3 regions of the Neobacillus sp. D3-1R genome follow, and region 2 is predicted to be linked to each of the others. Evidence: riboswitches for the same ligand, from Rfam matches in the RefSeq annotation. Region 2 holds a riboswitch; each other region holds the start of a gene.
The links. Region 2 has a riboswitch for cyclic di-GMP ahead of ACSBPO_RS20470 (S-layer homology domain-containing protein). Riboswitches for the same ligand answer to the same signal wherever they lie in the genome.

Region 1: linked by a shared signal. The riboswitch ahead of ACSBPO_RS19600 (DUF5317 domain-containing protein) and the one ahead of ACSBPO_RS20470 (S-layer homology domain-containing protein) in region 2 are both predicted to bind cyclic di-GMP.
Region 3: linked by a shared signal. The riboswitch ahead of ACSBPO_RS21040 (DUF5667 domain-containing protein) and the one ahead of ACSBPO_RS20470 (S-layer homology domain-containing protein) in region 2 are both predicted to bind cyclic di-GMP.

What each region holds. Positions count from the first base shown of each region.
Region 1 is NZ_CP197471.1:3,817,836-3,828,280, forward strand. Features, by position in the region: gene ACSBPO_RS19575 (heavy metal translocating P-type ATPase) at 1-1,028, opposite strand, end outside; gene ACSBPO_RS19580 (ArsR/SmtB family transcription factor) at 1,021-1,392, opposite strand; gene ACSBPO_RS19585 (ATP-binding protein) at 1,566-3,140, shown strand; gene ACSBPO_RS19590 (EAL domain-containing protein) at 3,261-4,907, opposite strand; gene ACSBPO_RS19595 (ABC transporter permease) at 5,278-6,261, shown strand; cyclic di-GMP riboswitch class I at 6,507-6,598, shown strand; gene ACSBPO_RS19600 (DUF5317 domain-containing protein) at 6,925-7,455, shown strand; gene ACSBPO_RS19605 (bifunctional diguanylate cyclase/phosphohydrolase) at 7,465-9,288, shown strand; gene ACSBPO_RS19610 (PDZ domain-containing protein) at 9,368-10,445, opposite strand, start outside.
Region 2 is NZ_CP197471.1:4,014,216-4,024,660, reverse strand. Features, by position in the region: gene ACSBPO_RS20475 (hypothetical protein) at 1-1,305, shown strand, start outside; cyclic di-GMP riboswitch class I at 1,760-1,843, shown strand; gene ACSBPO_RS20470 (S-layer homology domain-containing protein) at 1,988-3,082, shown strand; gene ACSBPO_RS20465 (S-layer homology domain-containing protein) at 3,436-4,461, opposite strand; gene ACSBPO_RS20460 (C40 family peptidase) at 4,774-5,442, shown strand; gene ACSBPO_RS20455 (stalk domain-containing protein) at 5,558-7,186, opposite strand; gene ACSBPO_RS20450 (outer membrane protein assembly factor BamB family protein) at 7,322-8,572, shown strand; gene ACSBPO_RS20445 (ABC transporter ATP-binding protein) at 8,985-9,890, shown strand; gene ACSBPO_RS20440 (ABC transporter permease) at 9,892-10,445, shown strand, end outside.
Region 3 is NZ_CP197471.1:4,196,852-4,207,296, forward strand. Features, by position in the region: gene ACSBPO_RS21040 (DUF5667 domain-containing protein) at 1-1,546, opposite strand, end outside; cyclic di-GMP riboswitch class I at 1,635-1,723, opposite strand; gene ltrA (group II intron reverse transcriptase/maturase) at 2,081-3,514, opposite strand; gene ACSBPO_RS21050 (nuclease-related domain-containing protein) at 4,169-5,134, opposite strand; gene ACSBPO_RS21055 (SWIM zinc finger family protein) at 5,438-7,048, shown strand; gene ACSBPO_RS21060 (DEAD/DEAH box helicase) at 7,041-9,926, shown strand; gene ACSBPO_RS21065 (DUF3006 domain-containing protein) at 10,140-10,430, opposite strand; gene ACSBPO_RS21070 (S-layer homology domain-containing protein) at 10,420-10,445, opposite strand, start outside.

The sequences.
Region 1 (10,445 bases), 200 kb from region 2:
GTGTTCCAGTTTGCTCCCCATAAAAGTGGCGGGACGATGGCAACTAGAGCCGCAACCACGATAATGACAGGTGTATAGTATTTGGCGAAGCGGTCAACGAAGGCTTGTGAAGGGGCACGTTCCCCTTGAGCCTCTTCGACAAGATGAATGATTTTCGCAATCGTCGTATCTTCAGCGCGCTTTGTTACCTTAACTTCAAGAAATCCTTCACCATTTAAGGTGCCTGCAAACACCTCATCATCGATACCCTTTTCAACCGGAACCGATTCACCTGTGATATAGGCTTGATTGATGGAGGATGCACCGCTAAGAACGACTCCATCCATGGCGATTTTCATACCAGGTTTGACAAGCATCGTATCGCCAATTTCGATTTCATCCACTGGAATCGTGACCTCTTGACCATTCCGACGAACAACAGCCTCTTTCGGGGCAATTTCCATTAACGATTGAATTGATTTTCGCGCTTTATCCATGGAATACTTTTCGAGCGCTTCGCTGATAGCAAAAAGAATGACGACAACCGCCCCTTCACTCCATTCCCCAATGATTGCCGCGCCGATAATCGCAATCTTCATTAACGTTTTCATGTCAAAGATGAAGCGAGTTAAATTTTGAAGGCCGGCTTTAAAAAGCCGAGCTCCGCCCACGATCATCGCAGCGGCAAACGCGAGAATCGAAGTCATATGCCCTTCCCCGTTCATCGCTACGGCTAGATAGCCTAAAACCATGAGGAAGAAAGAGATGATAAGTCCGGAATACTTTTTGAAAAATGGTTCCTGAACAACTTCCTCTTTTTCACGGACAATTTTAATATTTTCAAAGGCTCCTGCCTTTTCAATGGCTTCTATAGACGCTTTTCCATAAACGGTTAGCTTGGAAGCTCCAAAGTTCACATTTGCATCGACCACACCATCCAGGTGTTTGACGTTCTTTTCGAACGTAGCGGCGCAGCCTGCTCAGGAAAAGCCTTGAACACGGTACACCTGTTTTTCGGCGTGGAGGATTTGACCTTCCGCATTACTCATGACGGCTCTTCACCTCCTGATGATGGGCAAAGGCAATGTGTATTAATTGACGAACATGTTCATCGTCCAAAGAGTAATACACAAGCTTGCCTTCCTTATGAAATTTCGCAAGGCCCAAATTTTTTAAATGGCGTAAATGATGGGAAGCCGTAGCTGTAGTGGCTCCCACAATATTTGCAACATCACACACACAAAGCTCCTCTTCTAACGTAAGGGCATAGGCTATTTTCAATCGCGTATCATCAGATAAAGCTTTGAACAAGTTGGCAACATCAAGAATCTGATCTAATGGAAGCTCACTTTGAACACGATCTACCTTATCATCAACAGTACAAGTTACTTCACACACATCATGCTCTTTCATATCTTCACCTCTATATCATTTCACTACATTCAAATGTTCGTTTGAATATATGATATTCAAATACTCATTTGAATGTCAATGGAATTATCTCTATATTGGAAATATTGTTTTGAATAGAGTATAATTATTGAAAAAATTGTAAATTGTCATTTTTTGTTTAGGAGTGGAACAAATTGACGGAAAAATCGAGAATTCTACTGTTTATGAATGATTTAATGGAAAAAAGAGGTCCGCTTATTTTACACTTGTTAAGTGCCATTGTCGGTGTCCGAGTCCTTTTTGAAATGACGGATTTGAAGCATCAACTACTAGCCACCATTTTCTCTGTGACTTTTGTCCTATCATCGGTATTCAGAAAACAAGCCCCTCTCTTCTATCCTTTATTTGTTATTTCCCTCTTAACCTTTACCCTCATTACTATTTTCTCTAGCATTGACCTTTTCACCCTATTGTCATTAGCGTACAATTTTCTATTTATCAGTGCCTTTTTAATTCCAAACCCTTTCATCAATTTATTGGTTGGAACTGTTTTCATCAGTTTGCTTTTAACCTACCAAGATAGTAATTCAATCTATCTGATTAAAGGAAATATTGTCTCTGTGGCTGTTAATACGGTTGTTTATTCCCTTTTCGCTTTTTTAATCAAATATTTATTTAAAAAGAAAATCGATTTACAAGAGAGTGAACGCAGTAATCAGTTATTACTAAGCTTGCTTCCCGACCCGCTTGTTATTCACCAAAATGGTGAAATCGTTTTTGTTAATCAAGAAGGATTAAAGTTATTGCGGGCTAAGACCCAAAATGAGGTGGTTGGAAAAACAATTTTTAACTTTATACAATCTTCTCATCACGAAGTCGTAATGAGTAATATTGAGTCTATCCTGACTAATCCCGAACTGATTCCACAAGTAGATATTAAAATATCCACTTTAAATGATGAACTAATCGATATTGAAACGATGACATCGATGATTAACTATAATGGTAAGCCTGCCCTTTTATCGAGGATCAGAGATATTACATCACAAAAGAATCAAACCGAAGAGTTAATTCAAAAATCGGACAAGCTTTCACTCGTTGGACAGCTTGCAGCAGGGATTGCCCATGAAATTCGAAATCCGTTAACCTCCCTAAGAGGATTTATTCAGTTACTGCAGTACAAAACGGAGGAAAATAAAGAATACTGTGACATTATGTTGTCAGAACTGGATCGAATCAATTTAATTGTTGGCGAGTTTTTAATTTTGGCTAAACCTCAAATGATTAAATTTAGTAATAAGAATATCAATCACATAATTCGCCATGTTGTCACCTTAATTGGAACACAGGCGATTATCAATAACATTGATATGGATTATAAATTGACGAAAAACCTGCCAATGGTTTCTTGCGAGGAAAATCAGCTTAAGCAAGTGATTATTAATTTAATTAAAAATGCGATTGAAGCGATGCCAGATGGCGGTACGATACATGTACAAACAGGGCTGTACGATGAGGATATGATTTTTATTAAAGTAATCGATGAAGGATATGGAATACCCGAAGAAATGATTGCCAAGCTCGGGGAACCTTTCTACACGACAAAGGAACAAGGAACCGGCTTAGGCTTAATGGTTTGTTATAACATAATTGAAAATCATCAAGGACAAATGAAGGTATATAGTGAGGTCAATAAAGGAACCACCTTCGAGATCATACTGCCTATTTCCACAAATAGAGTGGAAAATGTAGAAAGGAAAATATCTTAGAAGAACAAAAAGCGCTTGAGCTGGAATACGAAAAATTTCGTCTAAAGTTATCCACAAGTTTAAAATTTTAAAATTCTTTTAGAACACAAAAAGGCCACCATCATGTATGGGGCCTTTTCTTTACATTTTGATTGGTTTTCCTAACAAGTAACCTTGTCCATATTTGCAGCCTAGTTTGGCAAGAAATTGTAGCTGCTCTTCTGATTCTATTCCTTCTGCGACCACTTCAATCTTATAATCATTTGCAATGGATAAAACCGCATTAATAATGGTTGTTTTTTGTGGGGTAATCGGGTTAATAAACGATAAATCTAGTTTCACTTCATCGGCCGGAAAATTACCTAAATACTGCAAGGAACTATAGCCAGAACCAAAATCATCGATAGACACCTTGATGCCTAACTTTTTTAATTGGTGAAGTTTGACAATAGTATTGCCTGGGTCCTTCATTGAGCAAGTCTCGGTGATTTCGATTTTTAACTGTGTAGGATTAACTTTGGCTTTTTGTACAGCCGCTTGGATATGGTCGACGATATTTTGATGAAAATGCAAACCTGAAATATTAACAGATAAATGGATACCTGGATGTGTTTCATCTAACTCTTTTAATTTTTGACAAGCAAGCATTAACACCGTTTTTTCAATTTCAATAATAATTCCAGATTGTTCAGCAAATGGGATAAATTGATTCGGGGGAATAACCCCTTTTTCTGGATCCAGCCACCTTACCAAAGCCTCATAGCCGATAACCTTTTTTGTCGCGATTTCGACAATCGGTTGAAAGACTAAATAAAATTCATTTTTTTGCAAAGCTTTTTTAATTTTATGCTCGAGATTTAATGGATAAAGTGGATTCATATTCTCGGTAAATAAACAATATTTAGACCGTGTTCCTTTTGCCGTAAACATTGCCTTCTCCGCAGAATGAATGAGCCTTTCCGCTGTATGACCATGGTCTGGCCATTGGGATATGCCTAGACTGCATTCTAGGACGGTTTCCATTCCATAAAAAAGCTGCGGAATATGATTCAGTGTATAAAGGAGACCTTCAATCTGACTGATGAATATGTCAAATGGAGGATTTTCTACAATGATACCAAACTCATTTCCATTGATTCTTGCAATAAATACATCATTTCCGTACGTTTTCGTTAACAGACTGCCGATATGTTTGAGAGCAAGATCACCTATGTGAAAGCCATAGCTATTTAATTCTTTTAAATTATCTAGACTAAGAATGACTACATATAAAGTAGAAATGCTATCTGATTTTTCCCGTAAATATTGACCTAAAGTAGAAAAGAAATTTCGACGGTTTGGCAAACCTGTCATATCATCATAAAAGGCTAATTGCTTGTGAATGCTCTCCACCCTTACCTTATGAGAAATATCGCTTCCTAGTAAAATGACACCCTTTAATTCTCCCTCGACAACGGAAGGAATTAAGGTAATCCGCATAAATACACTATGCCCTAAAACATGGTTAAGCGTTAACTCCTGCTGTATCGAAATTCCATTTCGAAGTTCCTTCCTTTGCAGAGCTTTTTTCAAATTCTCCTGTATTTCTAGCCATTCATGCCCATTAGATGGTGAATATCCTAATGCTAAAGTAAAAGCTTCATTTACTTGTACCATTTTTAAATCCTTGTTAAAAGAAGCTGCCGCAAATAAGTTGCTATAAAATAAAGAGTGGTAAAAACTCACTGCCTTTTCTGCGAGTTCACCCACAAGCAAACCATCTAGCTTTTCCTGCTTTTCCAGAGTCATTTATCTCACCTATTTGTTGGCCAATTTTTACAAAATTATATCATAATTAACTTTTTCAAAATACTTATTTATGAAAACAAAACAGTGGTTAATATTACCAATACAATAGGAGTTTGGTCTTATAATACTTTTCAAGAAAAATAATCGCGGATAGATGTGGATAACACTATAAAGCCAAAGGTTATCCACGATTTAGTTGTAGATAACTATTCACAATAGTTGATAAGTTTTTAAAAATTTCAATTTCATTTCATTTATCCTGTGGATAAGAGGAAAATTTATATTTTTTGAAAAGTCAGACTCCAGCAGGAATAAAGTCCTGAATAGAGAATAAATATTTAATCATTCATTGGGACTTAGGAGGATTTTAATGGCGCTTAGGAATTATATTGTGAGGCGAATTTTTCAAGCTATTCCACTATTGTTTATTATTTCCGTTCTTTCTTATTTATTAATGGCCTTAGCCCCCGGGGACGTGTTAGCGTTATTTGAAGACCCCGGTGCTACACATGCAGCAACTATGCTGCAACGGGAACGAGTTCTCGAGAGGCTAGGTTTAGATGTTCCTATCCATATGCAATATTTTAATTGGATCAAAGGGATATTGTTGGATGCTAATTTTGGCTATTCCTTTTTAGATGGCCAGCCTGTTTTCCATAAGATTGTCGAAAGAATTCCAGCTACCCTTTGGCTTACCGGTACGGCTTTAGTTATTTCCTTAATCATTGCCATTCCTATTGGCGTCTATTCGGCTGTAAAACGAAACTCATTTGTTGATTTACTATTTTCCTTTTACTCTTATCTTGGAATTTCTTCACCTGCGTTCTTCGTTGCTCTAATCGGGATTCTCTTTTTCAGCTTAAAATTAGGTTGGGTTCCTGTCAGCGGAATGCGTGAAGTGTATGACCATTTTAGTTTAGTCGATCGAATCAAGCATCTTATCCTGCCTGCCACAGTCCTTTCATTTGGCATGGTTGCAGGAAATACCCGCTTTATCCGTTCTAGTATGTTAGAAGTGATTAATCAAGATTATATCCGTACCGCACGTGCAAAAGGAGTTTCAGAGTTCAAGGTTATTTTTAAACATTCGCTTCGAAATGCTTTGCTACCGATTATCACCATTGTTGCGATGCAATTGCCAATCATTGTGGGCGGAGCCTTTATTATTGAGCAAATTTTTGGATGGCCAGGCCTAGGGCGTCTAGCCATAACCGCTGTATTCATGAGGGATTATCCTCTTATTATGGGAACGACTATGCTAGTGGCGGTAGCCGTGATCATATGTAACTTGTTCGCGGATATTATGTATGCCGTTATAGACCCGAGGATTCGGTTTCAGAAGCGGGAAATGTAATAAAGCGAAGACCATTCATACCAGAGGGAGCACCCTCTCATGAATGGTCTTTTTTAATGACAATATTTGTCGAAAAATTTAGGTAATTCACCTACAAAATTTTACAATATTTTTCATATACAAATATTACTATCATTTTATAGCGACTTTTGTCCTAGATAAAAAGAACTATTATGTAACTTATTAGGTCTTTTCGTAAAACCAGGTAGGGTTTTGAAGTTTTATAGATTACTTCATCTTATTAATTAAGTTAAGGGCAAACTATCTGAAAAGGTAGGACGCAAAGCTATAGGGGCTTAAGTATTATTCATTCATACAATGCCAGCCAGCTGCCAATAGGCGCCCGGAACTTATTATAAAAATAATAACGAAAGGGGGCCGCCGCTTATGTTAAAAACCTTACTCTTTAAATTAAAGAAATTATCAATCATGCACACTTGGAAACTAGATTTTTAATATTTGGACAAGCATCTATTATATTTAAAAATTTAATTTAAAGGGAGATTCATAAAAATGAAATATAAAGTAATAATGTTCTTATTATTTGCTACCATGTTCGTTTTGACTGCTGTTTCTGGATATAAATTAGATTAATCGTTAAGCGTATGAGATTTAGGGTTGGGCCGGGATACTCTCCCGGCTTTTCTTCAAAGGGGGGTATTTATGTTTATCGATAGTTTATTAGTTGGGTTGGTTGTTGGGAAGATCCGTGGGGGAAACTTTAAATCATTTTTAGATATGAGAGTAAAAAATGCTTATTTAATCATATTTGCCTTTTTAACGCAATTTCTCGTTATCTATTTTTATTCCAAAGCACTTCTCTTTGCTGTCACACTCAGTTATTTGATCTTATTTATATTTTCCATCTTTAATCGTCACCTTACAGGGTTAATTTATATTGCGATTGGAATGGCTTTGAATTTAATCGTGATGGTAGCTAATGGCGGAAGAATGCCAGTGGATCCGCATGCGGCAGGCTTGCTTGCACCTGAAGATTTACCTGCCCTTCTTGCCGGTGAATACGGAAAACATATTGCGATTTCAGACCACACGTTGTTTAACTTTTTAGGAGATATCTTTTACCTCCAAGCGCCCTATCCACATCCGATTATTATTAGTCTCGGAGATATTGTGATTAGTATCGGCGTGTTCCTTTTTATCCAAAAAACAATGGTTAAAAAACATATTAATTAGGGTGGTACGATGGACAAGAAAAGCGCAATACCATTAAATATATATTTTGTTTCTTGTATTCTAGGCTATTTATTCTTATTTTTTCATTTTTCATATGATATCAGTCTCCACCTTTGGGTGGTTATCACGACCTTTGCTTTTCTTGCTGCCTTTTTTGACACTAACCCAATCGTCCTCCCTTCTGGGGAAAACATGGCGTTAGTGATGCCGTTATTTTTCACAGTAAGTACCATTTACGGAGAATTCGCCATGCTGGCTGTCGCAGCCTTTATGTGTACCATCCTGTGTATTTCCATTCCGAAGAAGTCCAAATCCCATATCTTTAACTCGGTACAATACTCGATTGCAAGCTTATGCGGATTGAAGGTTTATTTAGCACTTGGCGGAGAAACTGGGGGTCTCGATTTAAGCACAAGCCTCCCTTTTTTAGGCTATAGCGTTGTTTATTTCTGTTTAAACGTTATTCTACTCGTCACCTATTTAGTGATAGCAGGCAGAGGGACAACGAAGGAATTATTGCAGGTGTTTGTGGAGAAAAAGAATGTTTTAACCTATTTTACGATTATGTCATTCGGATTACTGATGGTCACTGTCTACCAGCAGCAAGGTCTGACTGGTTTAATGCTCATGAGCTTGATCATGTGGGCATTAGGCGTTTCCTATCGCAATTATTATAAGATGTTTGATCATTTCAGAGATTTATCGACAAAGGATGAACTGACCGGTCTTTATAATCATCGCTATTTCCAAGAAAGCTTAAAGGAACAAGTTGAGACGAAAGAACTTGTTTCATTGCTACTATTAGATTTAGATTATTTTAAGACGTATAATGATTTATTTGGTCATCCAAAAGGAGATCAATTATTAAAAGAAATCGCCATGTTATTATCATTAGATTGCCCGAAAATCGGTACGATTTGCCGATATGGCGGCGAAGAATTTGCCATTATCCTTCCTAATATTGATTCAAACGAAGCCATTGAAATTGCGGAAAAGATTAGAACAAGAGTATCCAATCATCCATTTAGCGGAAAAGAACATATGCCTGGAAAAACAGTCACCGTTTCCATTGGGGTATCCACCTACCCGCATACAGCTGAACACAAAGATAGCTTGATCATGCACGCCGACCAAGCTCTTTATAAAATAAAATATACAAGTCGAAATAAGGTTCATCTTTACTCCTCTGTTATTGATGAATTAAAAACAAGCTTTACTTTTGAAAATAAAGAGGAAGATGTGTTACAAACGATCAAAACCTTCTTAACGATTATTAACTCAAAGGATCGGTATACTTACGCCCACACCGAACGAATTATGGAATATGCAGAAAAGTTAGCCAAGAATTTGGGGCTTCCTGAAGATGAAGTCAAGACGGTCCGTTATGCCGCTTTATTACATGATATCGGGAAAGTAGAAGTCCCAACAGATGTCTTGAATAAACAATCCAAACTGACGAATGAAGAATGGGAAACGATTAAAATGCATGTCATTTGGGGAGAAGAGATGGTGAAGCCCATCAAAGAACTGTCTCAATGTCTGCCGATTATCAGACACCACCACGAACGATATGATGGTAGAGGTTACCCTGATAACTTAAAAGGTGATAATATCCCATTACTTGCAAGAATTTTGACTGTTGTCGATAGCTTTGATGCGATGACGACCAATCGTCCATACCAAAAGGTGAAAAGCTTTAAAGATGCCTGTGAAGAGTTAGTCAAATGCAAAGGAACACAGTTTGACCCCGATATCGTTGATCCATTCATTAAAGTAATTTCGGAAACCCACCCAGAGCAATTTTATCAAGCGCCTTTAACGAAGGCGATGTAAAATACGAAAAGCGCAAGCGCCTTGGTAAGCGATGTTCTTAAAACAGAAAAAAACAGCCATTTGATTGGCTGTTTTTTTATTATACCGCTTCATTCCCTCGCTTTTTTTCATCGACAACGAATAACACACCGAGTTCATGATGCTCCCCTTCAAATAATGCCCGTTGGACAAAACGAATTTGCCCATTCGTATCAATTACTTCTAGTTTACAATGAGCACGATTTCGCTGCAGAGCTTCGTAAAAGGCTTGTTCATTATAAACTGAAGTTCCGTTCACCTTTGTAATTAATTCTCCAACCTGCAGAGCCATTTTTTCCGCGGGAGATTGCGGCAGGATTCCAAGAATCATGACACCATGATTTCGTTTTGAAAAATAAAATGGCATATTCTCCTCAGACAGTCTTTGTCTTAGAGTTAACGTTTCTCTTCCGATCATTGCCAAAGCGATCACCGCAATGGTCGCAAGAGGGATCCAATAACCAATAGAAGCAAGTAATAAGGTAAGAACCCCTAAGGTGATGATACGTTTTCCAAGCAGTTGAATGGCTTCTTTCGGTAGCTGTGCTTGGACTTGCTGATGGAAACCAACAGCAAATGGGACAAGTAATAGCGAGTACTCATGCCCGCCAATGCTGAACACCGGCCACCAATCGAAAGGTAAGGTAATTGCATCGCCTGGTAGGAGAAGAAACATCGGCACGGCCCAAAGGCGCTTCACCTCATGAATCCCAACAGATTGTCCGCGTTTACTCTTTATGAGCTTTGGTGAAGTGGCAACCGAACCATTACGCAGGATCAAAATCCCCTCTATCACAACAAGGATGGCAACTAAAATCCCTAACGATGGATATATTTTTTCATCAAGGTCTGTAAATGTATGGGAGAAAATCGGAATAGGCAAGGTTCTTCCAGCCGCAAAAATGAGGGCGAAAAAGGCCGTTCCTACGATATAAACAGGTGAAATGAGGCGCATTCTGCCTGTCAGACTCCATAAAAATGTAAAAAGCGCAACTAGGATCACTGCTCCTAATGGAACGACGATACCACCTGCCAGCATAAGTAAGGACGCACCTAACCCAAGCCAAATACCTAATGGCCAAAGCTGCCGCAGCTCAAAATAAGCATCCTGTACCCGAACGTGAAAATTTCGTCTCTCT
Region 2 (10,445 bases):
GAAACGGTTCAAGCAAAAGATGAAGTGGAAGTAACGGTAGATCTTAAAGAAGAAAAAGTAAGCAAGTCACAGGCTTATTTACATGCCAGTGAAACAGCAAAAAAACATGCTGCACCTAATGCTGCTGTTCATGGAACAAAAGCAGAAGTGGTTACGGATAAAGTAGAAACTGAAGAACCAGTAGTTGTAGAGGAAGAAGCGACAACTCAACAACCTGCAACAGAAGAAGCTGCGGTTGAAGCAGAAGTGACTACTGAACAAGCAGCAGATGTAGAAGCAACTACCGAAACCGAAGAAACAGCGGAAGTTGCTGGTGATGTAGTGGCACAAACAGAAGAAGTAGAAGCAGCTGATGAAGTAGAAGCTGCAACAAATGTTGAAACAGATGCAACAGTAGAAGTAGAAGATAATCAAGCTACCAACGAAGATTCAGAATCTGATTCTGATTCAGAGAAGAAAGTAAACCTTGATACAAATGCCGTTGTAAAAACAAAAGATGATGAAGAAGCAGCTGTTTCTGAAGAAAAAGAGGACGATGCTGAGAAAATAAATCCATCTGCGGCTAACAAGGCGAAATCTCAAGCTAGTGTACATGCAAGTGCAAATGCAAAAGCACATGCTGCAGCAAACTCTGCCGTATTAGCAAGTGAAGTTGTAACGGAAGAGGCTCCTGAGGTAACACCAGAAGTTGAAACAGAAGTTGGGACAGACGTAGCTGTAGAACCAGTAACTGAACAAACTACTGATACAGTAACTGAAGTAACACCAGAAGTAGAGGCAGACGATGCGACTGAAGTAGTAACAGAAGGAACTACTGAAGTAGAAGTTGAGGCACCAACAGAAGAAGAAGCTGCAGTAGAAGCTACAGATGCAGCGGCTGAAGTAACAACACAAGCAGACAATACTGTTGAAGTATCTACAGATGAAGAAACTGCAACATCAGATGGAGTACCAGCACCAACAGAAGAAGAAGCAGCAACAACAGAAGAAGTAACAGCAACAACTGAAGTAGAAACAACAACTGAAGTAGAGACAGCTACAGAAGGTACTGTTGAAGCATCAGATGTAGTTGTTGAAGATGCAACTGAAGAAGTTGTAGCTTTAGACGAAGAAAGCACTGAAGAGGTAAATCCTTCTACAGCTAACAAAGTAAAAGCTCAGGCTAGTGTAAAAGCTAACGTACAAGCAACAACTCATGCAGCTGCAAACTCTGCAGTATTAGCTAAGGCTGAAGTAACAGAAGAAGTTACAGCAGAACCAACAACTGAAGAAAAAGCTGTTGATACTATTACTACACAAGAATAATTCAACCTTGTGTAAAGAGAAGAAACCGAGGAATAACGTCCTCGGTTTTTCTTTTTCAAAAATAACAAAAAAAGTCCTTCCTTAAAAGAAAGGAAGGAAATAAATTTTGGGCTTACCAACCCTATATTAATAAGAAAATAAAACGATACAAAATAATACTTCAAAATCCCTGCTAGTCCTTTTCGTACGATCATTCCTATAGGACTCATAAAAGGACCTTCCTTATATAAATGAAAGTAAGGAATAAAGTAGGCTTACCAGACCTACTATATGAATACGTCGCACCACTCCAATATTTGAGGATAAAAGAGTTTTGTAATATAAATGATATATTTGAAATATAAAAACTATCCCCATAAAACAGTTTGAAAGTTTTATTTTAGATAATAAAAAACCATTGTCATATTTTGTTAGACAACTATATAATGAAATAAACTTAATCTTCTTTTATTTACAACGATAACGGCAAACCCAATGAAAGTTGGGGACGCAAAGTCACAGATCTAAGGCTAAATGCTATGATGGCTGGATTACCGAACTGAAAGCAAGTTAGCATGGCCTATCTAACTCCTTTTTTCACGTTATGTTGAAAAGAGGAGTTTTTTATTTTTAAACACCCAAAGGAGGGAAGAGGTAATCTCAAGTAACCTGAAAAAAATCCCATTATCAAAAAGGAGAAATTATGAAAAAGTCACTTTCGATTGTTGTCATTTTAGGAATCATCGTCTCATTCTTACTTCCAACTCCATCTGCGTTTGCCAAAACTTCTTTTATCGATGTTCAAGAACAATTTTGGGCTTCTGCAGAAATTGAATATCTTAAAGATTTTCAAATCATTAACGGCTATCCAGATGGATCATTCAAACCTAACAATACCATTACACGAGCACAAGCTGCGATTATGCTCAAGAGAGCTTTTCAATTAGATACATCATCCGTTGAAAATCCAAATTTTGAGGATGTCAAAACCACTTATCATGCTTATAAGGAAATTGCAGCCGTTGTCGAAGCTGGTTTTATCGAAAAAGGTGAATTTTTCAGACCTAATGATAATTTAACTCGTGGGGAAATGGCTAAAATTTTGGTCAATGCTTATCAGTTAAAAGGTACATACACGCAAGAAATTAAAGATGTATCAACAGACTTATTACCTTATGTCAGTGCCTTAGCTGCAAATGGAATAACGGATATTTATGATGACCAGACCTTTAAACCAAACGATCCAGTGAAAAGAGCCCATTTCTCGGTATTTTTTTCAAGAGCTCTTAACCCTAACTTTAGAGCTGAGTATTCCGTTTTAAAACTGATTCTTCCACAGTTACAATTTGATATGGGTGTCGATGAGGTAAAGCAGCTAATGAAAGATTATACATTAGTAAATGAAACAGAGCTCCCATTCGAATTTACTGATTATCAGCTTACCTACTCAGCCAACGTTTCGGGTTATTCTGAAAATGAACAATTTGTTTTAAGCTTTAAAAATAATCAATTTCATAGTCTACTTATCAATATTGATAATAGGAATCTGAAAAACAAGCCAACAGCAGAACAGTTGGATGCAGAGTTTACTAAGTATTCTACTTTTTACAAGGCTTATGTTGGTTCTCCATTAAAGGTAGACGTAACGACACCGGATCCAATCGTTTTTTATAGTAAATTAGCAACTTACGAAGGTAAATACACTGAGGAATGCAAATTGTACGTTCAAGGCTATGATTTTAGAGAAGATCAAGAAGGTTATATGACTTCATATATGTTTCTTGTTAAGAAAAAATAAATAAGAAAAGAGTCAGGTAAAAACATAGGACGGGTAATGGAATAAGCATCATTTAAAACAAAAAGCTCAGAGCGTATAATCTCTGAGCTTTTTGTTTTTTATTTAGGCTGTTTTCGTATAGTTTGTGGTTTTCGTAAAAATCCCTAAAGCCGGATTTTTACAGGCTCTCTTAAAAAGAGATTAGCTCTTTTCTTCATTTTCTATGAGTTTCAACACCCTATATAGTGAAATGCCTATTTATTAGTTAGAAAAAGCAACAAAGTTTCAGAAAAGAGCCTTTATTTATTTAGTTTATGCCTGTAAATTCAGACTTCTCTTCAATAACTGGACTATTTAATAAAGCTGTCACTATCTTAATAGCCGCCTTTTTTCTGTATATAAGCAACAAAGTTATCCATATTTTTTTGTGTGTATCCATTAAATGTTGTTATAATTTCCATGTTAATCGTGTAAGAACCATATGTTAAGGATTTTTTAGTAGGATCCTTCTTTGTTGAGAAATTATATATTTCATTCATTAATGTTGATACATCTTCTTTTATCCCAAATTGAATCAGTGTTTGGCTAACTAGTTCGATAGATGGTTGATAAGTTGGAGTTAAGTTGCCTATAAATAACTGATCACCAGTATTTTCAATGGTTATACGTGGAGAAAAAGGCATTCCTTCCACCATAGCTTTTGATCGTGCAGTGATAACCCCATTCGATGATTTTTCTAGTGTAAATTCTTTCTCCTGAAATAAAGGTAATAACGCATTAAATAGAGCATCCCCTCTTAATTCATCTTTCCCTATTTCACTAGCCATAATGTTAAACTTCAGACGGTCCATCTTGGCAAAAAAGGCACTAACATGGGCACGTTTTAATCCATCTTGGCCACCAAAATCTATATATTTATCCTCACTTACACCTTTACCGGCTGTAATATGATTTTCATACATCCAATCGATTACATCTTTATCAGAACCGGTTAACCCTCTCGATTTAAAAAATGCCTTCGCGAGTTCTAATCTAGTAAACACTTTATTTTTATGAGAAATATCAGTATGACCGGGCAATAACACACCGCTCTTTTTTAAATAGTCATAATGAGCATTGGACCATTGAGTTGGATCTAATCCTTCCTCGATAGTTGGGTTAAAATATCTACTCATAATGGCTGCAAATTGAGATTCTGTCAGAACATTATTCGGTTTAAATGTACCATCTGGGTATCCTTTTACCAAATTCTTTTCAACCGCCCAACTTATGGTTTCATAAATTGGACTCTCTTTTTTTACATCGTTAAATTGAATATCTTCAGCGTGCCCATTACTTGCAAAGCTAAAGAGACTTAATGCCAGAGCACCTGTAATGAATAAACTCGTTTTGAATTTCATATCCTTACTCCTTTTAAAATGTATAGTTCATTTTACTCGTATTTCCATTTTTTACTATACCACTCTCTACTTTTATTTCAATAAAGAAAGATGAACTCTATAAATTTCACATTTTTGTCATAGATTTAAGCTGCTATTACAAAAATAAAAAGGCCACTAATATCAAGGGTTCGACAGCGTTTGTAACATATTTGCTCGAAAAAAGGCGATATTTTTAGAAAATTGTAATAAAACTGTAATGTAGATTGACCTTTTTTGTAATATTCATCCGTTATAGTAGGTTTAGAGAGTAACAACAGGGGGAAAGATATCATGTTGAAAAAACTAATAGCTGTACTATCTTTTTCATTTACGATAGCTCTTGCTGCACCATTAATGAGTGAAGCAGCTACTAATTCTACTAATACTAATACAATACAATATGTTGATATAAAATCAGGTACCTTAAATGTGAGAGAAAGTGCATCTGAAACTAGTGCCATTGTAACGGAAATACCAATGGGAAAAAAGGTTTATGTATATTCCGAGGCAAATGGTTGGGCACATGTCAAAGTTGGTGAATATAAGGGCTATGTAAGTGCCCAATTCCTATCTGCTAAAACGAGTGCTAAAAAAACAGATTCTGTACATAAGAAAGTTATCTCTGCTGCTAAAAGTACTCTAGGTGTTAAGTATAAATTTGGTGGGACAAGCACGAAAGGTTTTGATTGTTCAGGTTTTGTAGGATATTCCTTTAAAAAGGCAGGAATCACTTTACCTCGAACAGCTGCAGATATGCAAAACGAAGGAACCAAGGTTTCCTCTTTAAAACCTGGAGATTTACTTTTCTATTCAGAGTATAAAGGTGCAAAAGCCACACATGTTTCTATTTATTTAGGAAATGGCAAGATGATTCATTCCGCAACATCAAAGGGTGTATCAATTACAAGTATTGATAACTCTTATTGGAAAAAACGTTTTATTGGGGCAAAAAGAGTTTAATATACTAGTAGAAGCCTAAGTTCAATCGACTTGAACTTAGGCTTTTTAAAATAGAATGATATAATAAAGCCTTTAAAAAACAGCTTAAACTAATGATTAAGCTGTTTTTTACTCATTATTTTGTTGAGATCTCGATTACTTTATATTTTGGGTCATAAGAGAACTTGGTATTTAAGGCATCACTTATAAATCGAACTGGAACCATGGTTGTTTTCTTATTTAGAATAATAGGTGCAGCATCTAATTTCACGGGTTTCTTATTAACGTATGCCACTTTACTACCAATTTTTAAGGTAACAGTAGTGTTCCCTTTTTTTGCATATACGGATTTGGTTTTACTCTCCCATGTGACCTTTGCACCAAGTTCTTCAAAAATACTGCGCATTGGAACCATTGTGCGTCCTTCACTAATAACAGGAGGTTGAATATATTTTTGTTCTTGATTATCTATGACCACAGTAATCTCATCCAAATCGAATAAATGAACATCGTAGGTAAGAGATGATGGGGAACCGTCACTTTTTCTAATTCCTTCTACTAAAACGGTTAAAGTATCTCCTTCTTGATAATCAAGGTTATTTGGTTTAAAAGTTAGTAAATAGGGATTAGCGTAGAAATAGCCATTGTTTACATAACCAACAGGGTTTGTTAGAACCCACTTATTCTTCGTTCTTTGATTTGTAATGGTTAGTTTGACTTTCTTCTTATCAATTTCTTCATATCTATTCTCATTTAAAGCTAACGACCAAACACTAGCCCCTTCTGCAAAAGAAATGGGAAAGTTCCCTTTACTTGGCCAAGCGATATAGTCGTAATGGTATCCTAATTCTATAGGATCTGAGGAGCTCATATGCATTAAAGAAAAATAACCAGAATACCCGAATCCTACACTCGTGAGATTAGGTGATAAAATAGATGTTCGATGCCCAGCTCTTTGCAAATTGTGCTCACCGGGATCATCCATAAAGCCTGTTACGGCATTTGCTAAGGAGAACTGACCAAAATGTAGGTTTTCCCAACCGGGATTAGCAGTTTCGTAGAATTCTTCAGACATATCTTTCGGTTTAGGTGGATTATGTGGGCTATTAGAATCATAACTCACTTCTAGTAATGCAGCCTTATGCTGGGCAGAATTTACTAAACTATTATTTAATTTTATATTCGAATTCATATTGGCTATATATCTTACAAAGTTTGTCATGTTTAAAGCATCATTTAAAAAAGAGGCTTTGAGCTTGCCAGCTTTATATGGTGCTTTTAACAAGGGCTCTTCCATAAACATTTGTCCTTTATGCTTAGGATTTATTTCCTTCCATTTCTTTTTAATGGCTACTTTTGTTTTTTTTTCTTCTAGAAGTTCTGCTGTCACCATTTTCTTACTAACTAACATATACTCATCGTAAAAATAATTTTCACCACCAACATACAAAATTCTGTATGTAAATCCCTGTAAAGGTGCTGTCGTGATGGTAAAATGGCCATCTGACCCAATGGTTGTTTCATAGTTCTGACTGTCATCAGAATTATCCAGATTTTCAACATTAATGACGGCCATTTGTATCGATGAATCCTTGGTGATTCCCTTTACCGTAATGGAACCATCCGCATTAAAAAAGGCTTTTGATTGCTTTCCTTCATCGTAACCTAATAGGACATCCTCTTCGGCAAATGTAGGTATACTGGAACATATGAAAAATAAACTTACCATTAAAATAAAACTAAATTGTATCTTTCTAAACTTCAAATCTACTTCCTCCTTAAACGTATCTTCTAATCGATAAAATCTCACTTGCTGTATAATTTCTTGATAGTATTGTATATTTATATTATAAATTTTGGAAAAAATTATCAATATACTAAGAATAAAGGCGGGAATACAATGAATCATTTTCTTAAAAGAGTGGCTATCATGATACTGCTATTTACCCTAATTGGTACAACCCAAATGGCATCAGCTGCTGGAATTAAAAAAGTATCGATTACAAATCCCAAGAATCATCCGTTATTAAAGGAATATTTTATCCCTGAGAACCAGAAATATGATAAGACTGACAATGGCGTTCAAGTCTATTTTCAATCAAAAGGAACTGGGTATGCTCAGTACTATCAGCTTATTGCAAAGAAGGCTGGAAAGACTTTATGGAAAAAGGACTTTCATGTAGGTGTAAGTCTATTAGGTGTCGAAAGGAATCTTATTTTTCTATATGAAAATAATCAAAATACGGCTATTAATGGACCTTCTACCCTTATTGTATTAAATACACAAGGGAAAACGATTTATCGTTCAGGTCTAAATGGAGCGGTTGTAAATGACGCCTATACATATATTCGCGATGGGGATGCTATCTATTTTGTGACGGACCGTTTCTATGATCGACTCAATGAAGGTGGAACAACACCAGGTAAACTATACTCTAGAATGGTTGCTGTATCAGTGAAAACAGGGAAAATTCTTTGGACAAAAGGGTTGGGTGTCGCGAATCGGCCCCCTTTACTTTATAAAGGAAAAATTTATGTAACGGATAATAATGAAGGATTATTTTCTTTTGATGCAAAAGGAAACAAAACCCTGCTTTTGAAGGATGACAATATTGATGGCCAAGCTGTTTTTTCACCAAAAGGGTATATTTATTTAACCTTTTTCACTGATTCGAACCAAGACGTTTTAAGAGCCTATGATCCAGAATTTCGTTTATTATGGTCTCAACCATATGATGGTTTTGACGTTAACCTATTAGTAGATGATGACCTTATCTTTCTATCCACCTATGAATACGAGGGTGATGTAGGAAGACTCTATACGATAAACGAAAAAGGTAAAGTCCTTTGGACCTATAAATATAAGGGATATGATTCACAAGGTGTTGTGACTTCGGGGAACAATGTCTTTTTCATTAGTCGAACGGACGAATCGGAAGTCATTCAATTACACAATAATTTAGTAGCGATTGATAATCGAATTTTTGGATTTAATAAAAGAACAGGTGCCTTACTCTATAGTACGAATTTAGGTAGTTATTCTTTCGCTACTAATGAATATCCGGTTTCTCGAGTATTTACAAAAAACATCCAGCCGATAATAGAAGAAACCTCTAGAACAGGGAAGACCAGTTATTATTTTTTGAAGTAGTGTTTTTAAAGTCTCTGTAAATTTTGATAATATACTGAAATAATTGTCAAAAACCTTGGTAAATGAAAAAGCTGTCAAGCCCTCTTTCTATTATAAAATATGGAAGGAATTCAAAAAAATGATAGAATTCCAAAGTAGACACCATCTTTTTATCGGGATTGGCTATGTAGCAGACGGGAACTATTGGACTCAGGAGTTTATTGGGAAATAATACTAGATGGACTGTCGATAATATCGGCAGTCTTCTTTAATATTTATAATTAATTCCTATTAAGTTAGTATTTTCAAGGTGAGGTTGTTTTTTAAAAACTAAGACCTGAGCCCTAATTACATATACTTCTCGGTCCCAATGCGGGTTTGGTGTTCTTTTAGGATAATAGAGGAAACTAGTGAGTTAAATAGGAGGTTATTCATGGAAACGGTATTGCAAATCTCGAATCTGAAAAAAAGAATCGGGAAAAAAACGATTATTCACGACTTAACGTTGGATGTCTATAAAGGTGAGGTATTCGGTTTTCTCGGACCGAATGGAGCAGGGAAAACAACGACGATTCGGATGATTGTCGGCTTAATGTCGATTACAGAAGGGCAAGTACTCATAAATGGAAAAAGTGTTTCCAAGGATTTTGAGAGTGCAGTCCGCCATGTGGGAGCCATTGTCGAGAATCCGGAGTTATATAAATTTCTAACAGGCTATCAAAATTTGGTGCACTATAGCCGGATGATGAAGGGGATTAGTCAGGAACGTATTCAAGAGGTGGTTAAATTAGTTGGTTTGGAAAATCGGATTCATGATAAGGTAAAAACCTATTCATTAGGAATGCGTCAACGTCTTGGGCTAGCCCAAGCTTTACTGCATCGACCATCTCTACTAATCTTGGATGAACCGACAAATGGACTAGATCCAGCTGGGATTCGTGAAATCCGTGATTACTTGCGAAAACTAGCAAAAGAGGAAGGATTAGCGGTTTTTGTATCCAGTCACTTGTTGTCTGAAATGGAACTCATGTGTGACCGGATTGGGATTCTCCAGAATGGAAAACTAATTGATGTTCAAAGTGTGAAGGGCTTTACACATGATAAAGAAATGCGGAAGGTTGTTTTTACAGTAGACAGTGCTTCTATGGTTCAAGACTTGCTTAGTGCAGGGGAGGTTCTTTCTGGGGTTCAAATTGAACTAACCCTTGAAAAAGAAGATATTCCTGCCGTTGTCGCTAAATTAGTAGAGAAGGATATCAAAATTTTTGGCATTGAAACAAAAGAGAAATCTCTTGAAGATAAATTTTTAGAAATAACAGGAGGTGAGCAAATTGTCTAGCATGTGGGCATTAATTCAAAATGAAAATATGAAAATATTTAGGCGTATCGGAACGTGGACTATGATTGCGTTACTGATGGTGATTGTCATCGCTGGTGGGATTATTGAAAAAGTGACCTCTAAGGACGACCAAGCAAATTGGAAAACATCTTTACAACAGCAGACCCAACAAATGGAGCAATCGTTGAAAGATGGTCATGTCCCTAAAATGATGGTGGAAACCATTAAGAAGGATATCGCCATTAACCAGTATCGTATTGAACATGATTTAGATCCGTTTGGCCATGGAGCCTGGGAAAATGTTGTTGATGATGCGGCTATTGTGGGTGTTGTTACCCTTTTTACGATTATTATTGCTGGAGGAAGTGTGGCTTCTGAGTTTTCTTGGGGAACGATTAAGCTTTTGCTGATTCGACCAGTTAATCGAGCGAAAATCTTATTCTCGAAATATATCGCAACTTTTATTTTTGCGTTAATACTGCTGTTAATTTTATTTGTTTTATCCTTTATCGTTGGTGGAGCATTGTTTGGTTTTGATACTTTAAGTAATCCGCA
Region 3 (10,445 bases), 180 kb from region 2:
GTTCGGTTACTTTCGTTTCTGTTTCAGCTTCAACCACTTCTACTTCCTCTGCTTCTTCCTCTGTCACTTGTTCTTCTTGTTTATTTTCTTTTTTCACTTCTTCTTTTTTCGCTTGGCCTTTAGATTGTTCCTTTTTGGTTGCAGCTGCAGCTTTCTTTTCTGTTGCTTTTGAAGTAGCTTCCGCTTTCTTAGATGTTGCCGCTGCTACCTGGATTACTTCTTTTTTCTTGCTTTCTTTTGCAGAAATTGTTGTTACTGTCTTTTCAGCAGAAGCTACAACAGTAGTTTCTGCACTTTCTTCTGTTGTTGAATCAGTTGCTTGGTCTGTTGTTGCTTCAGTTGTTTGCTCAGTTGTTCCTTCAGTTGCTGATTGTTCAGTTGTTCCTTCAGTTGCTGATTGTTCAGATGTTTCTGTCGTACCTTCTGTGTCATCGCCTTCTGTTGCTTCCTCAGTCTTAGGAGCACCCGCTTTTGCTAGGAATTTCTCATTCTGCTTGTTTAGGCCTTTAAGCTTTCTCTCTAGCTTTGCAATCGTCTTTTCGTCGCCACTCTCTTTTGCCGCTTCAATCGCTGCTTCAATTCCACCAATTTGTTGAGCCACTTTTTGCTGCTTCACTTGATGAACATTCACACCAAGCTCCTTCATTGCCCCGCCAAAACCAGACTCATCTAGTAAACTAGCAACCTCTTCAATCGACTTACCACTAATGGTAGCCAAAGAGATAACTTTCGCAATTTCCCCGTATCCAAACTCTTGCTCTCTTAGAGTTTTTACTACTTCTGTATCAAGACCTGCTACAGATTGGGCTACTAAATAAGCTTGGTCTGTTTTCGCAGCTACTTCTTCTTGTTGTTCAGGTTCAAGCTGATCCACTACTTCGTCCGTTACGTCAGTTGTTTCCTCTAACTCACCAGTTAGCTCGTCCTTCACTTCTTCTGATGATTCCGGATCTGTTATCACTTCTGATACCTTTTCTCCCGCTTGGTCAAGAAGGGCTAAATAATCAGTTACGGCCTTTTGAACGTATTCTGTTTTTTCCGCCTCTGTCATCGTTTGTGCTTCGGCTAAACGTTCTTGTGCAAATTGTAAAAGTAGGTCCGCTTCCTTCTCAGGGTCGAATGTTACAAGAAGCTTTAAGTCTTCCATTAAAAGGTCAAATGTGTATAAAAATGAATCTGGTGTAGTACCCGCATCCGTCGTTGGAGTCGTTTCTTCCGTTGTCGTTGTTGTATCTGAAGGTTGTCCTTCTGTAGAAGTTGCTCCGTCTGTTGCTTGGTCATCTGTAGAAGTTGTTGTATCCGTTGAGGTTGTTGCATCTGTGCTAGTCGTTGTATCTGTACTTGTGGATGGATCCGTGCTTGAAGTTACATCTGTACCTGAAGTCGTATCTGTGCTTGTAGTTGCGTCTGTGCTAGTTTGTCCTTCTGTTGCACTTGTTTCCGTAACTGTGCTAGTGTCTGTAGAAGTTCCCGTCTCTGCTGCAAAGGCTTGTGTTCCAACACTAAACGATAATGCCAAAACCGTTGTTACAATGATCTTTTTCATTTCTAGTCCCCCTGGTTTTTAAAATGGTTTTCCAAATTAAAATCCAACAAAAAAAGCTACTCCGAAGACTAGCATAAACCGGTCGATCTTCGGCAGCTGGCTGGCATGGTTATGTTCATAACCGAAGCCCCTTTAGTTTTGCGTCCCTGAATTTCTCCAGGTTTGCCCTTTCGGATTTTAAATTGTTACCTAAATTTTACTCCCCTTCGTATTCCTTGTATATAAAATTCGACAAAGTTTTCAGAAAACAGGCCTTTTTCCCCATTTCAAAATAAGATTTTTTTCAGAATACGGCACTAAATCCCTATTCTTGATATTGATTTTCGATTTATCGGACACGTCATTCTACTTTATCGGACACTTTTTAAAATTTATCGGACAGGTTGACAATGTTTAACGGACACCTCAAAGAGTTTATCGGACACACACTCAATAAAGTAGGGAAACCTTTCTCAAGGCTTCCCCCTTATCAAACCGTACGTGCCCTATTAAGGCATACGGCTTACCAATATGGCGTATTGTTTACAATCTTTGTCAAGAGGATGCATTCCAGGCATTTTGCATCTTTTGGAGTCGGTGAGGAGTATAGTACTTCTCACCTTTTGCTTTTGCTCTTTGAATTCTACTTTGTAATTTCCTTTTGGATTTTCTAGTCGAATCACTTAAATATTGTTCTTCCGTGTATCCATAAGCTTTGTTAAGGTAAAGCCAATATGAGGGAATTAATTTTATTTTGAGAAAGAATGCGTTGTTCCACAATGACTGCATCTTCATCCCCTTCCTTTGAGAGGGATGTTTATGGATGAATGCAACTCGAAGTCTCCTTCTTATATATCCGTCCAACGATTGTAAGGTTCTTCGAACCCATCTTGTGATGCAGTGACTTTTAATCCCTAATTCTTCATTTTCCTTAATAGCTTTTATAATCGAAATATAGTAGTTAACCTTCCCTCTAATGATTGGATTAACACGATTTACCCATTCTTCTTTATTTAAGGTTAATGTTTTACGTGTTTTCTCTTTTATTTTAAAGCGAAAGTCTTTTATGGATTCTTCTTTTGGTGTGACGTGATATACAGGCTTCTTATCTTTCTTTCCTTCTCTCCAATGGTGAAAAGTAAAACCTAGAAAATCGAAGTTATCCTTTTGAAAGTCAACGACTTTCGTCTTCTCCTTGGATATTTCTAATCCCAATTCTGTTAACTTACTTTTTGTTAGAGAGGCTGCTTTCTGTATATCTTCTTTCGACTTTGCAAAAAGAAGAAAATCATCTGCGTATCTTACAAATCTAATCCCATGTAAATCCCATTCCCAATCCATTTCATTAAGGTAAACATTCGCAAGAAGTGGTGAAATCACTCCGCCTTGTGGAGTACCATAGTCAGAATGTATTCTTTTCCCTTCCTCCATATATCCCGCTTTTAGCCATTGTTCAATCATTTTCAGGACCGTACGGTCCGATATGTATTTCTTCAAGACTGAAATGAGCTTTGTATGTGGAATATTGTCAAAGAATCCTTTAATGTCACAATCATAGATATGATTATATCCTTGTTCTATATTCCAAAGGATTATCTGTAATGCTCTCTTTACACCTCGATTTGGACGGTACCCAACTGACCAATTGTGAAACAGTTGGTCTTCAAATTTAGGCTGAAGTACATTAACCACACTCTGTTGCACAACTCTGTCTTCAATAGTCGGTATTCCTAATGGACGTTTCTTACCATCCTTCTTTGGAATATATACTCTTCTGACTGGTAGAGGTTGATATTCTTTGTTTCGAAGCTTGTCTAGGAGAGAGAATATATTTTCCTCTAGTCTAGATTCATAACTTTTAATCGTTTCGCCATCTACTCCGCCCGCACCTTGATTAGCTTTTACTTGTAGAAAACTTTCTGTAAGTTTACGGTCAAATAATAGCTGTCCATAGACGCTATGTAGTTTAAATTTCCACTCTTGATTCATTGCTTATTCCACGTCCTTCCTTGATGTACATTCAAACGGTTTTACCGCAGTAACATGATTGTTGGCATTACATCACATCCATGACTTGGAGCCATAGGTCATTCCCCTTCCGTTCATTCAATGTTATGGTCATTGAACTACTTCCGTACTACGAGAATGTCTGACTTCTCTACCCGTTCTTCGTCACTTCGGAGTATCCTTATAGACTAGAACCCTGCCTGTTCGGTAAGGTAGAGATCTCACGGGGTCATCGCAAATTCCTTCAAAACATACCCTGCACCATCACGTTATAAGCCACATATCCCAGCTCTGACTTCTTAGGGAAATGTCTTTTTAGAGGGTTTCCTCACTTTTCGAAGAGTCACCAACTTATCCCGCCGCCGTGCTTCACACTTATTGTATTAGGGTCTGCCTTTTCGCCTACGGGTCTCTCGACTTTCCGCATCTCCTTCAGACAATACCTCACGATATTGCCCTAGATTAAGCTTCTCGAGCTAGGTCAGCCTCCTCGAGGATGGACTTTCACCATCTGAAATACAACTTCATTTCTCTCATTCAGTCGTTACACCGAAGTGTCGTCTCTGTCCAGAAACGAAGTGGAGGACCCTGACAATGTCAGGGTCCTATGCGACTGCCCGTCGCACAAAAAGGGGATCAACCATCCCCCCATTCATAATAAACCCGCGCCTTCCTTTCTCCAGAAAAAGGTAACTTTAAAGCCTTTAATATTCTTTGCGCAGTTTTTTCATGGGAAATATGGAGAAATTGCCGAAGCTCGGCATTGGTAATGGTAGGTTTGATGAGAAGAAAATAATCGCGGATGGCTTGCACATGAGCATTTTTTGACTTTGTACCACAAGCCGAACATATCCATTCTCCGTAGTGGTACTGCATCGGAATTTTATAACATGTTGGACATTGCACACCCGTTTGAATATCACTTTCTTTAATCCCGTATTTGGCAAGAATGGAACTCCTGCTCGGCGGGGTGTGACTTTTTACCAGAAGCCGAAAAAGCTTTCCGGTTGTTTTCTGATCCATTTTTTCTGTGTGATAAAGCTCTTCCAGCCTTTTTACACGTTCAACAATATTGCCCGGCTTAGAAACGTCTTCGTAAATTTTTTTGTTCCCTGTGGAATTAATAAGGATACAATTGGGGTTCGTAAATACGGAAAGTGAAATGATGGGGATATCAGGATATCGGTGTGATTTCAACCACTTTTGAAGCTCCCATACCTGCCTCGAAACCTGAGATACCGGGTCTTGCAGGGACTTTTTTTGATTGCCCTTCTCTTGAATAACTTGCTTAAAATTAGCATCTAAGTAGATGCTGCCAGTGTAATTTTTCGTTTCAATATTGAGGATAAAGTAAGAAGAAAGTAATACCGTGTCTAGTTGGAAAAAGCGTGGACCGTTTGCGAGGCGAATACCATGAAGGAAATGATACCTTTTTTCAGAAAGAGGCTCTAGATAGTACTCTAAACTTTGTTCACCTTTAAAACCTGAGTATTCATTTGCATAACGTTCTTTTATATTGCTTATTTTGGGATGATGTGGGACAACTCGCCTTGATAAAGCGTCATAAACTAGCATTTTAACCGGCTTGGCGCGGAATTTCATTGTTATTAAACCTCCTTTTTAAGTAGATTTCACTATAAATGTACATAACTCCTTCTCTTTAAAAATAAAATTTTAGAACTGTGTACCTTTTCGGACACAATTCTAGCGTTTTCGGACACATTTCAACATTTATTGGACACTCGCAATCATTTATCGGACAGCTTCACCACGTTTATCGGACACTCCCAAGAATTTGTCTTCCCTTGATGCCCCCAGCCCATTTTTTGGGTATAATAAAAGAATATGCTTTTTTAAAAAATTGCGGCGATGCGCTGCTATCTATATAGAAGGAGGTCCTATTCAATGGGGACTTTGCCTAGTGCTGTCGAGCAAGGGCTGAAGTATGTGTCGGAGACGTTGCGTTCGATGCTGCAGCCGGATGTGGAAGAGAACGCCAAGATGGTGCAAAAAGGGATGCTTCTTTATCGACAGGGTCTCGTTTATCAGCTGAAGTTTGAAAATGATCAAGTATATGCCTCCGTGCAGGATGTAACACCTGTCAAAGTACGGATTGACTTGTCTTTTTTTGAAATGAGCGATTGCGGCTGCCCTATTATGGGGCTGTGCCGACATAAACTCGCTGTTTTCTTTGCTGCTTATGCCAAAATTGGCAGTGTGTCCGAATGGATTGAAAATTGGCGCGAGCCATTGAAAACCAAAAGTGCCACCGCCAAATGGGGGATCCAGCGTGCGAAGGACCTGTTAAAGGCGAGTGGAACGTTACAGCCAAACTATGACCGTTGGCTGGAGGCTTTTAATGAAAGCTTTGAAACCATCCTGACGCCTAGTAAAATTAAAAATCAGTATGTGCTGCCAGAACTTTTTCACGTTTACAAACTTAGAATTCGGGCGTCCGCTCCCCTTGAAAAAGAGTGGAAGCTGCTATACGAGCTTGTGGCCGCCATCTTTACGTTTCAAAAAATGATTGAACTCGCGGATGTGATGCAATATTCGCCCGGAGAAACAAATAGAGTCTTTTCACCGATTCTAGATGAGCTGATAGACGATTCTGAGGAATACATTCAAAAGCTTGGGGTCCAAACGATGCCCTTTGCGTTCGATGAATTTTTAGAGCGTCTGCGCGAAGATTCGAGCACGCTTCTCGAAAGCAATCCTCTCTTCCCGATTGAAAGACTGATGCTCTACCGTCTGTTATGGACGCATCTTTTTAAACGAAAAGAGTGGCGCGAGGCTGAGTTGTCCAATATTGCTGGAGCTCCGACGTTTGAATACGCGATTGCGGAAATTCACCAGCTTTTTCTATTAAATCGTGACAGTGAAGCTCTTGAAAACCTTCAAAAACAAGGTCCGATGATAGTGCCGCTGCTGCTTCAATGGCTCGAACTCATGACTTCGAAAAAAGAATGGTCACGCATGAGGCCATTTGTCGAAATGTTCGTTGATTTTTCCAAGTCCTATCTGAAGGAATATCGAACCGACCAGCAATGCCGCCATTTCACAAGGGTTGTGATTCAAGCGATTCTGCCGTACTGCTCAGAAACGAAAAGCGATGACCTGTACGAGCGAGCGCTTCAGTATTTACTGCCGTACAGCTATGTTTCGTATGACACTTTTCTTTTTGAAAAAAATGACTTCGAACGTTGGAGTGCACTTCAAGCTTATATCGGCATTGACTTGGAGTGGATTGGCAAGGACCGAGTCAGCTTGTTATCGGCGCAAAGTCCGGAAACACTTGTCATTCTTTATCATCAGTCGATCCAACAGCAGATCGATTTAAAAAATCGCCAAGGCTATCGCCAGGCGGTCCGCCAGTTGAAAAAACTTCGGACCGTTTATAAGAAGTTGAAGCGTTTGGAGGAGTGGGACGAATTTTTCGAGCTGTTGATTGAAAAAACGAAGCGTCTGCGCGCCTTCCATGAAGAATGCAAAAGGGGTAAGTTAATCCATGCTTAGAACGAAATCACTGACCATTGCAGTTGAAAAACTAGAAAATAACCTTTATGCAGTCCGCGCCATTGCGGACGAAGTATTCCTTCCTGTTTCGGACTGGAGAAACATGCTTTTCCAACGTCACCGCGAAAGCTATTATGGCGCCTTCCTTGAGGTGAAAAATGAGGCGGTTCATCTTGACAGCTGGCAGCTAACGACGCTTTTTGCCCATGAAAAATTTAATCCGTTTATTGAATGGGACTGGGATGAATTAGCTGAGCTCTGTCTAACGGCTGCTCCTTCCTTATATGAGGCAATTACCGAAAAAGACTGGCTGCCGGATTTTAAGGCGCTTGAGTTTGGCGAGTTTCGTTGGCAGCTGCCAAAACGGGTAATGGAAGAGTTTGATATTTCCTTTTGGGAACGCCGTTTGGGAGAAGAAACGGTTCAAGAATTTGTCGGCGACTGGTTCCACCAAGCACTGAATGGGCATTTAAATCAAAATCGAGAGATGAAACAGTTTCTTGGCCATAAGCTAGACCTTTTACAAAAACAAAGCTTCCCTCAAGGAATGCTTTCTGCGTTTTTTGATGAAGATACTTGGTTGGAATGGATTGGTCTAAAGGAAAGCGATGTACCGTTTACGATTGGCTTGCGTCTGGATGAACCAGAGTTTAGTGCGGCTGTGGAAGAATCCTTTGACAAGTTGGAAGCACATGAACCTAGTAGGAGCGATCCTTCTGATTGGACGCTTGAACTGTTCTTACGTGACCGTAAAAATCCAGAGAAGATGGTTGAGGTAGCTGCGCTTCCTACAAAATGGCGGAAGTATATGGATGCGATTCAGGAGACGGAAGCCCGCTGGGTACGAATTTTCCCATGGCTGCGCGGTATATCGTCTCTGCAAGGCGGGGACGATTTCGGGGAACGAGAAGGTCTAAAGCATGTTCTTTCTGAAGAAGAAGCGTGGATGTTTTTAACCGAAGCTAGCGAAACGCTTCTAAATTTGGGCGTCGAAATCCTATTGCCGGCATGGTGGGAAGCAATGCGTAATGCGAACTTGAAGGTGAAGGCCCGTGTGAAGGGGTCCGCGTCCAGTCATCGTCCTTCCTTTGTCGGATTGCAGGCGATGCTCGATTTCGATTGGCGTTTTTCTATGAATGGCGTGGATTTGTCAGAAGATGAATTTCAGCAGCTTGTTTCTGAAAAAAGACGCCTCGTTTATATTCGCGGACGTTGGGTGAAGCTTGACCCCGCATTTATTCGGCAAATTCAAACGTTAATGAAGCAGGCTGAAAAAGAAGGCTTGCATGTTCGCGATTTAATTGAGCAGGAAATGATCGGAGAAGAGGAAGAAGATCAGCTTGAAAATCCAAAAGCTTTTGCCAAAATTCAAATTGAATTAAATCGTCAGTGGAAAACGATGATTCATCAGCTTTCCGAGTTGAAGGAATTACCAGAGGTGCCGGTTCCAGAAACGTTGAAAGCAGAGCTTCGACCATACCAGCAAACGGGGATGAACTGGCTATTATTTTTACGAAAATATGGATTTGGCGCTGTGCTGGCCGACGATATGGGGTTAGGAAAAACGATACAGTTGATTTCGTATTTGTTGTCGGTGAAAGAAAAGGAGCCGACTGCAGGGCCAGCCTTAATTGTTTGTCCGACGTCTGTCCTTGGCAACTGGCAGAAAGAGCTCGAACGGTTCGCCCCGAGCTTAAATGTGTATTTGCATTATGGCTCAGGACGATTGAAGGAAGAGGCATTTAAGGAAAAGGCTGAGGCTAGTGATATTGTGCTAACTTCTTATGGGTTAACTCATTTAGATGAAAGTGACTTCGAGTCGTTAACCTGGAGTGTGATTGCCATTGACGAGGCGCAGAATATCAAAAATGCTCAGACCAAGCAGTCGCGTGCTGTGAGGAAGTTAAAGGGGCTGCATCATATTGCTTTAACCGGGACACCGATGGAGAACCGTCTAGCCGAGCTATGGTCGATCTTTGATTTTACCAATCATGGATATTTGGGCAGTTTGGGGCAATTCCAAAAGCGTTTCATCGTGCCAATTGAAAAAGATGATGAAAAGCAAAAGATTCGTGAGCTCCAAGGGCTGATTCGTCCGTTCTTATTGCGCCGGACGAAACGGGATGAAGAAGTGGCCTTGAATCTACCGGATAAACTGGAGCAAAAGGAATATTGTCCGTTAACAGCCGAGCAGGCATCGCTTTATGAGCAATTGATTTCTGATACATTTGCACAGATTGAAAGTTTATCAGGGATTGCTCGAAAAGGGTTGGTGCTGCAAATGCTGGGCAGGTTGAAGCAGCTTTGCAACCATCCTGCATTGTATCTGAAGGAAAAACCTGTTGTGGATATTTTGGACCGTTCCACGAAAATGGAGAAGCTCATTGAAATTATTGAGAATGTGCTAGAACGCGAAGAAAGCTGTCTCATTTTTACTCAGTATATTGAAATGGGTGAAATGATTCGCGAACTGCTGAAGAAGAAGTATAAATTAGATGTGCCATTTTTAAATGGCAGTGTACCAAAAGCACAACGGGATGATATGATTTCCCGCTTCCAGGACCGAAAATTCCCAGTATTCTTGCTGTCACTGAAGGCCGGGGGAACCGGGTTGAATTTAACAGCAGCCAACCATGTCGTTCATTATGACCGTTGGTGGAATCCAGCTGTTGAAAATCAAGCAACCGACCGGGCGTATCGAATTGGTCAAGAGCGTTTTGTTCACGTCCATAAGATGATAAGCACCGGGACGCTAGAAGAAAAAATCGATGCCATGCTGGAAAAGAAACAATTTTTAAACGATCAAGTTATCCAAAGTGAAAACTGGATCACCGAGCTTTCTACGGAAGATTTGCGTGAATTGGTTTATTTATCATAAAAGTGTGGGCTGCCTTACTTATCGGGCAGCTCTTTTTTTTAGAATGTCCGATAAGTTTTAAAAAGTGTCCGATAAATAAAAATTTGTGTCCGTAAAACACTCGGAAGGTGTCCGAAAAATCCGATCATCTGTCCGATAAGATAATTTAGATGACCATTTTCATAGTGCTATGCCTGTAAAAATGGTTATTTACCAGAAAAAATCCTTCCCTTTTTACAGAGAAGGATGTGTATTGATCAATTTTTGTAGCAATTCTTTATTTTTTCTGCGAACTTTCTCTGTTTCTTCCTTCAAATAAGTTACCGATTTGATTTTTCCATTTTTAACATCCACTTGAAGAATACTGCCTTTTGTCACTTCATCCGGAAGTATCGTCCGCGGGACATTAAGTTCCATTGTTTCGTCGGAACGCAGCAACAAGACCGCTACCTCTCCTTCGAAACGATCGATTGTGTAGATGGCTTGTCCAAAGATTTCTGCTACATCCTGACTATTATTTTGCATATATTAATTTTCCAA